DNA from 3 places in the Phyllobacterium sp. 22229 genome. Region 2 is predicted to be linked to each of the others. Evidence: predicted binding sites of a transcription regulator. Region 2 holds the regulator's gene; each other region holds the start of a gene.
What was found. Region 2 encodes LexA, which represses DNA repair genes until DNA is damaged. Its sites were predicted from a motif close to TGTTCNNNNTGTGTTCNG; they were not measured.
Positions count from the first base shown of each region.

Region 1: the regulator LexA is predicted to act here: its motif matches at 2,123-2,140, upstream of recA (recombinase RecA).
Region 3: the regulator LexA is predicted to act here: its motif matches at 1,454-1,471, upstream of ACTJJ7_RS14545 (sel1 repeat family protein).

Region 1 is NZ_JBQEPA010000010.1:6,498-10,595, forward strand. Features, by position in the region: gene ACTJJ7_RS13465 (OmpA family protein) at 1-39, shown strand, start outside; gene ACTJJ7_RS13470 (pseudouridine-5'-phosphate glycosidase) at 32-961, opposite strand; gene ACTJJ7_RS13475 (carbohydrate kinase family protein) at 994-1,944, opposite strand; gene recA (recombinase RecA) at 2,263-3,357, shown strand; gene alaS (alanine--tRNA ligase) at 3,795-4,098, shown strand, end outside.
Region 2 is NZ_JBQEPA010000001.1:114,980-119,077, forward strand. Features, by position in the region: gene ACTJJ7_RS00520 (ComEC/Rec2 family competence protein) at 1-1,407, shown strand, start outside; gene lexA (transcriptional repressor LexA) at 1,401-2,120, opposite strand; gene ACTJJ7_RS00530 (substrate-binding domain-containing protein) at 2,359-3,387, opposite strand; gene ACTJJ7_RS00535 (hypothetical protein) at 3,463-3,681, opposite strand; gene ACTJJ7_RS00540 (ABC transporter substrate-binding protein) at 3,808-4,098, shown strand, end outside.
Region 3 is NZ_JBQEPA010000011.1:26,219-30,316, reverse strand. Features, by position in the region: gene ACTJJ7_RS14555 (hypothetical protein) at 1-10, opposite strand, end outside; gene ACTJJ7_RS14550 (LysR family transcriptional regulator) at 120-980, shown strand; gene ACTJJ7_RS14545 (sel1 repeat family protein) at 1,044-1,310, opposite strand; gene ACTJJ7_RS14540 (DUF2147 domain-containing protein) at 1,782-2,129, shown strand; gene bla (class A beta-lactamase) at 2,190-3,074, opposite strand; gene ACTJJ7_RS14530 (SRPBCC domain-containing protein) at 3,289-3,765, shown strand; gene ACTJJ7_RS14525 (DUF899 domain-containing protein) at 3,826-4,098, shown strand, end outside.

The DNA of each region.
Region 1 (4,098 bases), on a different contig from region 2:
AATCGCCGCGTCGAACTGCAGATTTCGCCGCTTACCTGATATTGGCCAATGCAACGGCAATGCGCGCCGCAAGGCGTGCATTGTTTTCCACCAGGGCGATATTGGCCTTCAGGCTTTCACCCTTGGTGATATCGAGGATTTCCGACAGAAGATATGGCGTCACGGCCTTGCCCGTGATGCCATTTTTTGTGGCGCGCGCCAGCGCTTCGCGGATGTATCCGCCCATGATGCCGGCCGGAATTTCGCTTTCCAGCGGAATGGGGTTGGCGATCAGCATGCCGCCATTGACGCCGATGGCGCTGCGCGTTGCCTGGAATTTGGCAATGGCTTCGGGCGTGTCGAGGCGCAAGGGGGCCTTGAGATGCGACTGGCGCGACCAGAAGGCCGGCAGAATATCCGCCCCATGCACGACGACGGGTACGCCTTTGGTTTCAAGCACTTCCAGCGTCTTTTCAATATCCAGAATCGCCTTGGCACCCGCCGAAACGACGATGACCGGGGTGCGGCCCAGTTCTTCCAGATCGGCGGATATGTCGAAACTGGTCTCCGCGCCCATGTGCACGCCGCCAATGCCGCCCGTGGCAAATACCTTGATGCCCGCCATGTGCGCGGCCAGCATGGTGGCGGCAACGGTGGTGCCGCCGGTGCGGCCTTCCGACAGCGCAAACGCCAGATCGGCGCGCGACAGCTTCATGGCGCCCTTGACCTGCGCCAGCGCCTCGCGTTCTTCAGCCGAAATGCCGATCTTCAGGCGGCCATCGATGATGGCGATGGTCGCCGGGACGGCGCCGCCATCGCGGATGATCGTCTCGACATCGGCGGCCATGCGGCTGTTGTCCGGATAGGGCATGCCGTGGGTGATGATCGTGCTTTCCAGAGCCACCACCGGCTGCCCGGCGGCAAGCGCTTTCTGCACCTCCGGTGCAATGTCGGTGAACGGGTTGAGGGCTGTTGTGGTCATGGTTCTTTCCTTTGTCATGTCTGGCCGTTGGCTCAGGCGAGCGGCATGGCTGCCGGTATGGCCGCAAGTGCCGCGTCGAAAATCCTGGATGTGAAGACCGGCGTTGCCGAATGGGTTTGCAGCGTCAGCGCCGAGGCGGCAAAGCCTTCGCGCACGGCGTCCGTGAGGGGCAGGCCGCGCATCAGCGCCGATATGGTGCCGCCCGCCAGCGCATCACCCGCACCGGTGACGTCGGCAATGCCGCTCAGTTCGGGCGGCAAAAGGGAAAATGCGCCTGCGCTCGAATAGGCCAGCGCAGCCTGGCCGCCATTGCTGACAACGGCCGCCTGCAGCCCCTCCGCCATCAGGGCGCGGTGCAGAGCGGGCAGGCTGGCATCGGCGCCGAGCCCCGTCAGCGCGAAGGCTTCGCGCCGGTTGAGGAACAGGCAGGCGAGATTGCCGAGCACCGGCCGCAGCCGTACCGCCTTGGCCGGGGAAATCGCCAGCGCATAGAGCGGCTTGCCGCCAGCCAGCTCTGCCAGTTTTTGCAACGCTTCGGATGGCAGGTTGGCATCGCCGAAAACCGCATCGGCCGCTTCAATCGAATCGCGCACCTTGCGTCGCCTGAGCTGCCGGGGCAGGGCAAGTTCATACAGCGCCATGTCGGCAATGGCCGCAACCACGTCACCCTGCTCATCGAGAATCGCCGTATAGCTCGGCGTTGCCCGGTCGATGAACACGGCGGAACTGTCTGTGATTCCGGCGGCCTCAAAGGCCGCGCCGATGACATCGCCAACCCGGTCGCCGCCGCGCACCGACAGCATTTCAGCCCGTACGCCGCGCCGCACGGCAAGGCGCAGTGCATTGAAGACGCCGCCGCCGGGCTCTTCGCGCATGATGCCGGGGTTGGACGCGCCGGGAATGAAGGGAACGCTGCTCTGGCCGCGCCGGTCCATATGGGCGCCGCCGACAGCAAACAGCAGCGGTGTGTAATCCTGAGTCATGGTTGGTGGCTTTTGCTGAACAAAATGATCGGTTGCAAGACACTTGGTCTTTTTCTTCTCTAGATTGCCTGCGGCCCTGACGCAATCGCCGCAACGATTCGAATCCGGCGGCCGCCGTTTTCCCGTTCCCGCTGTCCAGGCACGAGGAACATGTGGACAAGCGCAAACGGGTCAACTCCGGAACATTTTAAGAACATTTTTGTGTTATTGTTGCTTTTCAATGGCTTGTGCATATTGCCAAATGAGAACAAAACAGATACAAATATCTTCAAAGGCCGGAGCATCCGGGCTTCATGGATAGCACAGGGGTAGTGTAACATGGCTCAAAATTCTTTGCGGTTAGTTGAGGGTAATTCGGTGGATAAAACGAAAGCGCTGGATGCGGCATTGTCACAGATCGAGAGAGCCTTTGGTAAGGGTTCGATCATGCGGCTTGGACGCAATGAGCAGGTGGTGGAAATTGAGACGGTGTCGACCGGCTCGCTTTCCCTGGATATAGCCCTCGGCGTCGGCGGTCTGCCGAAAGGCCGTATTGTCGAGATTTACGGGCCGGAAAGCTCCGGTAAGACAACCCTGGCGCTGCATACGATTGCCGAAGCCCAGAAGAAGGGCGGCATCTGCGCCTTTGTCGACGCCGAGCATGCGCTGGACCCGGTCTATGCCCGCAAGCTGGGCGTGGATCTGGAGAACCTTCTGATCTCGCAGCCCGATACCGGCGAACAGGCGCTGGAGATCACCGATACGCTGGTCCGGTCCGGTGCGATCGATGTTCTGGTGGTCGATTCCGTTGCTGCCTTGACCCCGCGTGCGGAAATCGAAGGTGAGATGGGCGATTCTCTCCCCGGCCTGCAGGCCCGCTTGATGAGCCAGGCGCTGCGCAAGCTGACCGCATCCATCTCCCGCTCCAATTGCATGGTCATCTTCATCAACCAGATCCGCATGAAGATCGGCGTGATGTTCGGTTCACCTGAAACCACGACGGGCGGCAATGCGCTGAAATTCTATGCTTCGGTGCGCCTCGACATCCGCCGCATCGGTGCGCTGAAGGAGCGTGACGAGGTGGTCGGTAACCAGACCCGCGTCAAGGTGGTCAAGAACAAGCTGGCACCGCCCTTCAAGCAGGTCGAATTCGACATCATGTATGGCGAAGGCGTTTCCAAGACGGGCGAGCTGGTCGATCTGGGCGTCAAGGCGGGTATCGTCGAAAAGTCCGGTTCGTGGTTCTCCTACAACTCCCAGCGTCTGGGGCAGGGCCGCGACAACGCGAAACTGTTCCTCAGGGACAATCCGGAAGTCGCCAATGAAATTGAGCTGGTCCTGCGCCAGAATGCCGGTCTGATTGCCGAGCAGATGCTGGACAAGGGCCCGGACGATATCGAGGACAATGACGGACCCGAGGCCGCCGAAGGCTGATCTCCTAAGGACGGACCGTTCTGGTCTGCGCTTCATCACCCGCATCCGGCCGCCGGATGCGGGTTTTTCTTTTACAATGCTCTCACGCTGCAAGACCGTCCCTCGTGCCGAGACTGTGCTTCACCGCACGCAGCGCTACCTTCCCACATATGGAGCAGACCTCCCTCATGCAGAGCTCTGACTTCCCTCATGCAGAGCTCTGACTTCCCTCATGCTGAGCTTGTCGAAGCACGCAGAGCGGCCGTGCGTGCTTCGACAAGCTGGGTATGAGGGAGAGTGCGCGTATTCAAAGGCTGTGCTGTTCATAAGCAAGGCCCATTATCACAGGGATTTTCTGGACAGGCCGCGGTCGCATCGCTACAAGCGTTGCGTTCCGCCCTTTGTTGCAGAAAGGGCCTATTTCGCTTTGGTTAGAGACAAGTCAGAAGGCAATGCACATGAGTGGCGTCAACGAAATCCGGTCGACATTTCTGAACTATTTCAAGAAGAACGGCCATGAGATCGTGGCGTCGAGCCCGCTCGTGCCGCGCAACGACCCGACGCTGATGTTCACCAATGCCGGCATGGTGCAGTTCAAGAACGTTTTCACCGGTCTGGAGCAGCGGCCCTACAGCCGCGCGACCACATCGCAGAAATGCGTGCGCGCCGGCGGCAAGCACAATGACCTCGACAATGTCGGCTATACGGCGCGGCACCATACGTTTTTTGAGATGCTCGGCAATTTCTCCTTCGGTGACTATT
Region 2 (4,098 bases):
CCGGACTTCGCCGCGCGCTATCCGATCAAGAAGTTTTCGGCCTGCGCGGCGTTGCTGGCGTCGGCGTTCTATCTGCTGCTCTCTGGTATGGACGTGGCGGCCCAGCGCAGCTTTGTCATGCTCGGCGTGATGCTTGTCGCCATGACGGCGGATCGTGCCGCCTTGTCTTTGCGCAATGTCGCTCTGGCTGCTCTGGTGACCATCGCCATCGCGCCGCATGAGGTGATGGGGCCAAGCTTCCAGATGTCCTACTCGGCCACCGCCGCACTGATCGCATTTTACGGCTGGTGGTCGCCGCGCAGGACCGCCCGGAATGCCCGGAGTGCATCCCGCAGCGGCCTCTTGCTGCAATTGCCCGGCAGGATCGGCGACCATGTCAGTGATATCGCCCTCACATCTCTGGTCGCCGGGTCGGCCAGCGCGATCTTTGCCGCCTACCATTTCAACAATACCGCGCCGCTTGGACTGATCGGCAACGCATTTGCCTTGCCCGCGGTCTCGGTTCTGGTCATGCCCTTCGCCGTACTGGCGCTGCTGCTGATGCCGTTCGATCTGGATTTTCTGGCATTTTCCGTCATGGAACGCGGCATCGACCTCGTGGTCTTCATTGCCCATCACGTGGCGGCACTCTCGCCCTCGGGCAATCCCGGTCCGATGCCGCAGCCGAGCCTGATCCTGATGAGCGTGGGGCTTGTGATCCTCATTCTCCCGTCATCATGGCTGCGCCTGTGCAGCCTGCCGCTGTTTGCTGCCGCCGCCCTGATCATGGCACGCGCAGCGCTGCCGGATATCGTCCTGTCGGAGGATGGCCGGCTGGCCGGTGCGCGCAATGGCACGGCGTTGATGATCAATCGCCCGCTGGGCGGTGCCTTCACCCTCGACAACTGGCGGCAGGGCTATGGGCTGGATCAGATCGTCAAACCGGCAGGAAGCGGCAAAGTAGCAGTGGAGGGCGCGTTCGAATGCGCCGGAAAGCTCTGTATCACGCGTGAACCGGGCGGCCTCATCATTGCCTATACGGATGATCCCGCGCAACGGGATGCGGCCTGCAACGCGGGCAATATTGTCGTGCTGGGCTTTGCCGGTGTCGAAGCCGCTTGCCCCGTGCCCGGCCCGATGGTGATCACGCGCCGCGATCTGGCGTTGAACGGCGCCGCCGAAATCCGGTTTGGCCCGGCTGCGCAAGGGCAGGGCGACCTGACGGATGTATCGAAAGCCACAGAAGCATTGGAGCAAAGGCTGTTGTCCGCCCGTCTGACCTTCGCGATAGGTCCGCCCAACCGGCCATGGAACAGCTATCGCATCCATTCCAATGCGGCGCGCAACCGGCCGGAGCGTTCACACAAGGCCCATGCGGCCAAAGGCGTCCCGAACAATGCCGAACGGGACGCGGCGGACGGTCAGTAACGGCGGATCAGGCCGACAAGCTTGCCCTGAACCCGCACGCGGTCCGGTCCGAAGATCCGCGTTTCATAGGCAGGATTGGCCGCTTCCAGGGCAATCGAGGCACCCTTGCGGCGAAACCGCTTGAGGGTGGCTTCCTCGTCATCGACCAGCGCCACGATGATTTCGCCGGGGCTCGCGGTGTCGCCGCGCTTGATGACAACCGTATCGCCGTCAAAAATGCCCGCTTCGATCATCGAGTCACCCTTGACCTCAAGCGCGTAATGCTCGCCGCTGCCGATCATATCAGGCGGCAGGCTGAGCATGTGGGTCTGGTTCTGGATGGCGGAAATCGGCACACCGGCGGCAATCCGGCCCATGACGGGAATGCTGACATTGGCAGGCATGTCCATGTCATTGGAGGCGCGCGGCTGCGGTTTCGGCGGGGCCACATTGCGTCCGAGACTGCCCTCGATGACGCTCGGCTCGAACTTTCTCTGGCTGTTGAGGCCGGGTGCGATGGAGTCCGGCAGGCGCAGGACTTCCAGCGCGCGTGCCCGGTTGGCAAGCCGGCGAATGAAGCCGCGCTCTTCCAGCGCGGTGATCAGCCGGTGAATGCCGGATTTGGAGGCCAGATCCAGCGCATCCTTCATTTCGTCGAAGGATGGCGGAATGCCTGTCTCCTTCAGACGCTCATGAATGAAGAGAAGAAGTTCATGTTGTTTACGCGTGAGCATCGGCGATCCTTTAGCAGGGAATCGGAAAAACAAAACCAGAACAAACACTATCTGTTCCAGCATTGTTCTACAAGTGCTTAATATTCCGTTGCGGCAATGCTGGAAGCTTGGTTACGGGGCATGTGCGGGCAGAAATGCACCCATTCGGGGCATTGTTCCGTCGGTTTCCAATTGGATATCACAGTATCATGACAGCTTTCGTCCGAATCGCCGAGCGCAGACGCTTGACCAGGCGATGTCACCGGCGCGGGGCGACGGGCGGACCGCTCGACTGGCGCAGGATAAGTTCTACGGGCCATATCTCGTGGATGTTCTCGACCGGTTCGCCGTCGAGGACACGCACCAGCAGCTCGGCAATACGCGACCCGGCGGAGCGGATCGACGACCGGGTGGTGGTCATGGCCGGCACCATGTTGCTGGCATTGAGATAGGGAAACACGTCGTCATGGGCGATCACGGAGACTTCCTTGCCCAGTTCGTAGCCCTTTGAGCGGATGGCGCGGAAAATGCCGAGCGCCGTCATCATCGAGCCGGCGAGAATAGCCGTGGGATGCGGCGTATAGGACAAAAGCCGCTGTGCCTCGTGAAAACCGGTCTCGTCGGAAAAACGTTCATGCACGATGAAGCGCGGATCAACGGCAATGCCGCGCTCGACCAGCGCTTCGCGATAACCCATTTCGCGGTGTTCGGAAAACGTATGGCCCTTCAGCCCGTCAATCATCGCGATATGCCGGTGGCCAAGATCGATCAGATGCGATGCCGCCTGCCGGAAGGCGCCGGCATTGTCGATGTCGAGCCAGGCATGCGGGGCGGCGATATTGGTTCGCCCGTGCAGCACGAAGGGAAATTTCGCTTCCGTCAGCATGGCCACGCGCTCGTCCATCAGGGTGGGGCCGGTGATGATGATGCCGTCCACGCGCTTGCTGGAAATCAGCCGCCGGTAAGCCGCAAGCTCGTCATTGTTAATGCTCGGGCTCATCAGCAGGTCCATTTCGTGCTGCGACAGCTGTTCGGCCAGACCGGAGAAGAATTCGCTCGTATGCGGGCCGAAACGTTCGCTGCGGTCGCGCGGCATCAGGATGCCGATGGCGCCGATACGGCCTATGGCAAGGCGGCGGGCATTGGCATTGGCACTATAGCCGTATTTTTGCGCCGCCTGGCTGACGCGCTCACGCGTGGCCTTGTTGACTTCGGGATAGCCGTTCAGGGCGCGACTGACGGTCGTTTGCGAGAGGCCCAGTTGTTCAGCCAGTTCCTTGAGTTTCATGGCACGCAATCCAATACGGTGTATTCAGGCAATGCAGATATGACTCCAAATACTAAACATAACCAGAGCCTAAATTCAAAGCGCTTTGGGTAATTGCTCGCGATATTGTGATCTTTGGTTGGCGAGATGCGGTTTCAGCGGTGCACCAACAGGGAATTCACATGTTGAGATATTTCGCATAATATATTGTAATTTATATGCAATATGTTTGATCAGGACGCCGCCAGCCAAGGCATCCGGCTTATCCCGCCAATTTGCGGCTTGACAGGCCGGAGGGGCTTTGTCATTTTTCATTCAAAGCGCTTTGAATTTTGATGTTTCAAATGATTTCCAAAGCGCTTCAGGAGGAGTTTTTGAGGAGGAGCCAAGCATCGCTGCGATGTGCGGCAGCCGATTCTGTCAGATTTTTGGGAGGAAATCATGAAAGCCAAATCATTCATTGCGACCCTTTTGACCACGACCTTGCTGGCGTCGGGGGCTTTTGCCGCCAATCTGGCGATTGTATCCGGCGACACTGGCAATGGACGCGAATTCCTGCGCAAGCAGCTTGACCAGTTCGAGAAGGAAACCGGCAACAAGGTGTCGATCGTTGCCATGCCTGCCAACAGTTCCGACAATTTCGGCCAGTACCGCCTGTGGCTCGCCGCCGGGAATACGGATATCGACGTCTACCGCACCGACGTGATCTGGGCGCCGCAGCTGGCCGACCAG
Region 3 (4,098 bases), on a different contig from region 2:
AAACCGGCATGGCACTGGTCTCGAATGGTGAACGACCACCATGCTTGACCCAAGCATTGACATACATCAAACGAATAGAAATTATGCCTGTCATTCGAAATTTTAATCACAGGTGCCGCATGAATCCTCCGCTTGACAGTGACCTGCTGCGCACATTCCTGGCCGTGGCAACGGCCGGAAATGTCACCCGCGCGGCGGAAAAGATCGGACGCACGCAATCGGCCGTAAGCATTCAGATCAAGCGGCTTGAAGAGGTTCTGGGCGAAAGCGTTTTTGCCCGCGGCTCACGCGGCGTTGCGCTGACCGCCCAGGGCGAAGCGCTGCTCGTCAACGCGCAGCGCATCGTCGCGCTGCTGGATGAAACCATGGCGGCGATCCGGGCCAAGCCGCTCGGCGGCCCCGTGCGGATCGGCATTCCCGAAGAATATGGCTATACGGTGCTGCCGCGCGCGCTTGCCGCCTTTGCCAGCCAGCATCCGCAGGTGGAGGTAACGGTCAAATGCGGATATTCGGCGCAGCAACTGGCCGCGCTGGATGCCGATCAGCTTGACCTTGCCGTCATCTTCAACTGGGAGCCGCCGACAACCGGCGAGGTTTTGTTTGTCGACCCCACCGTCTGGGTCACGTCGGAGGTGCATTGCGTGCATGAAATCGCGCCCGTACCCATCGCGATTTATGAGCGGTCGGACTGGTGCCGGAAATTCGCCATCGGATCGCTGGAGCGCAACAGGATCGATTATCGCGTGGCCTATAGCTGCGATACGGGCGGTGGGCTGAAAATAGCCGCGGTTTCTGGCCTTGCCATCGCCCCGCTGGCGCGCAGCAATATTCCGCCGGGCTGCCGTGAACTGACCGATGCGGAGGGTTTCCCGGTCATTGATTCATCAAATGTGGTGCTGCGCCGCAATCCGCGGATGACGAGCCCGGCGATTGACGGCATGGCCAAGGTGATCCGCGATGCGTTCCAACCCATGGGGTGAGCAATTCCCTAGGGAACCACTCTTTCGTGTCGAACCACGCAACGCGCGCCAATCATCGGCCATTCAGTGCGTGGTCATCCATTCGCGGGCTTCGCGCATGGCGGTCGCCAGATCGGCCTTGGTCATGGTTTTCACCAGTTCGGCCCGCAGCTCCGCAGCCCGTTCGCTGCCTTTGATTGCAGCGATGTTGAACCATTTGTGTGCGGCGACATGATCAACGGCGCAGTCACGGCCCGTGGCATACATGATGCCCATTTCGAAAAGGATGTCCGTTTCCGCGGTGCCGCCGACATGTCCGGCATCGATATTCTGAAGATCAAAGCGTGCCATTTTACCGAGTCCCTGTTTAAACCGATAAGCCCTGTTAGACTTCTGAGAACCGCCTGATTTGTTTGTTTTGGCGTGCTCTTTCGATGTTTTCGAGAATGCCACACAGCCCTCAAATTGCTGTTAAGGGGCATGATTAACTGGAGCCAAACAAAACAAAAACAACTGGTAAACTTCGGAATTCATTAAATATATCGCCCCAGCAATTGCAGGCATTTGGATCAAATTCGCTTAAAATGCCGTTATCCGATTTCAAGCCTTTGCTAACCAAGGCGCAGCTTCTTTTTGCCGGGCTTGCCTCCGTTCAGGCTGGAATCTCCCCGCCGTTCCACGCCGCCCGGATGCAAAAAACCCCGGCTGCGGGCGCACACAAGGCTTCCTTTCACGGTTTTTTTGAATTACGTTTACGTAAGGGACATGCAAATGGACGAGGAGAGATCCCATTTGCCGCACAACCCTTATCGGGAGGAACATATGAATCGCACGTTTTTATTGGCATGCGCCAGCGTCGTATTGATGGCCGGTCCGGTACTGGCCGAAGAACCGATCGTCGGCACGTGGAAGCGGCCGACCGGCACGCTTATCCAATACTCGTCCTGCGGAGCGGACAAGTATTGCGGCACGGTGCTGACCGGTGAATACAAAGGCAAATCCATCGGCGAGATGTCCGGCAAGGGCGGGACCTATAAGGGGCAGGTCAACAAGCTCGACGAGGGCAAGACCTATAATGGCAAGGCCAGCGTCAGCGGCAACACCCTGTCACTGTCCGGCTGCGTTCTGGGCGGGCTCATCTGCAAGAGCGAAAGCCTGACACGCCAGTAATTTTCAAACCACTGCCCCCTGCGGGAGCGCACGGCTCCCGCGGGGGTTTGTTTGTCCGTGTCAGATATGGTCCGCAACGAGGCGCGCCACCTTCTGATGAATGAGGTTGCGGCTGTCCGGCGTCCCCTTGGGATCATAGAGATAGACGGTCAGCACAATGGGCTTGCGATCAGGTGGCCAGATCACCGCAACGTCATTGGCCATGCCGCTGTCGCTGGTTCCAGTCTTGTCGCCGACCTTCCAGTCTTTTGGCAGCCCTGCCCGCAGACGCTTGTCACCAACCTTGTTGCCGACCAGCCAATCGGTGAGCTGCTTGCGCGACGGTTCCGACAGGGCGGTCCCGAGAACGGTCTTTTCCAGATTTTCACGCATGGCGGCGGGCGTCGTTGTATCTCTCGGATCGCCGGGTTTGGCTTCATTGAGTTCAGGCTCGCGCCGGTCCAGCCGGCTGATCGTATCACCCAGGGCGCGCGCATAATCCGTCATCCCATGCGATCCGCCCAGCGCATCGAGCATCAGGTTTCCAGCAGCATTGTCGCTCCAGGTGATGGCCGCCTCGCAAATGGCCGAAAGCGTCATGCCGTCGGCCACATGCTTTTCGGTAACGGGTGAATAGGTCACAAGATCGGACTTCCCATATCGGATGACCCGGTCGAGTTTCTCCTTCTTCTGATCCACCCGTGAAAGAATGGCAGCGGCGGCAAAGAACTTGAACGTGCTGCACATGGCAAACAACTCTTTCTCGCGGTAGCCGATGCGTTTACCGCTGCCCGTATCGTGCACCGAAACCCCAAGGCGTGCACCGCTTGCCTTCTCCAGGTCTTTGAACGCGGTTTCGAAATCCCATTCCTGCGCCGCGCCGGCCGACCTGATCGACAGCGATAGAGCCGGAACAACCAGCATCGACCCAACAAGTGCAGCGCGGCGTGTAATATGACCTGACATGTTTCATCTCCATCTCCGACATCGTGAATCGCAAGGCGGTCCTTGCCGGAGCGGAAACTGATGCCAGATGTGGCGCTTTCCAAGGAAAATGTGTGACGCAAAAAAGTGAGCCCCGGCAATGTTGACCTTGGCAAAATCAAAGTGTAATAAACCATCAGGTTATTTAACCTATCAGTTATGAGCAAACGGTTCGCCACAGGGAGCAAGAGCAATCATGACCGCAGCGCTGGCCCGCAGAGACAATGATCACGAACTGACAATCGTCCGGATCCTCGATGCACCTGTAGCGCTTGTCTTCAAGGCATGGTCGCAGCCGGAACATGTCATGCGCTGGTGGGGACCGAAGAATTTCACCTGCCCGAGCTGCCAGATGGATTTCAAAGAGGGCGGCGCCTATCGCTCGTCCATCCGCTCTCCCGATGGCGAGGAGGCCTGGATGGTCGGCCACTACACGCAAATCGTCGAGCCGGAGCGGATCGTCTTCACCTTTGCCTGGGAGGACACCGACGGACTGCAGGGGCCGCAGACGCTGGTGACGGTCACCCTGAGCGCACAGGGACAACGCACAAAGCTCGTCTTCCACCAGGCACCGTTCGATTCCGCCGAAGATCGGGATTCGCATGAGAATGGCTGGACCGAATGCATGGAACGGCTGGAGGCCTATGTCGAGCCGCTGGGCCGTCTTCACTGAGGAGCGTATGCCCCCGCTTATGGACTGATTATCGCTTGAACCAATATCAAGGAGGAAACGATGAACACCCATGCACACCCTGACGACCGCAAGGTTGTTTCCCGCGCCGAGTGGGACAAGGCCAGAAAGGCCTTTCTGCTGAAGGAAAAGGCGTTCACCAGACAGCGCGATGCCCTGAACCGCGAGCGCCGTGCGCTTCCGATGGTGCAGATCGAAAAGGATTATGTGTTCGAGGGGCCGAAGGGCAAGCTCGGCCTGTACGATTTGTTCGAGGGGCGCCGCCAGCTGATCGTCTATCATTTCATGCTGGGACCGGGCGAAGGCGAAGGCTGC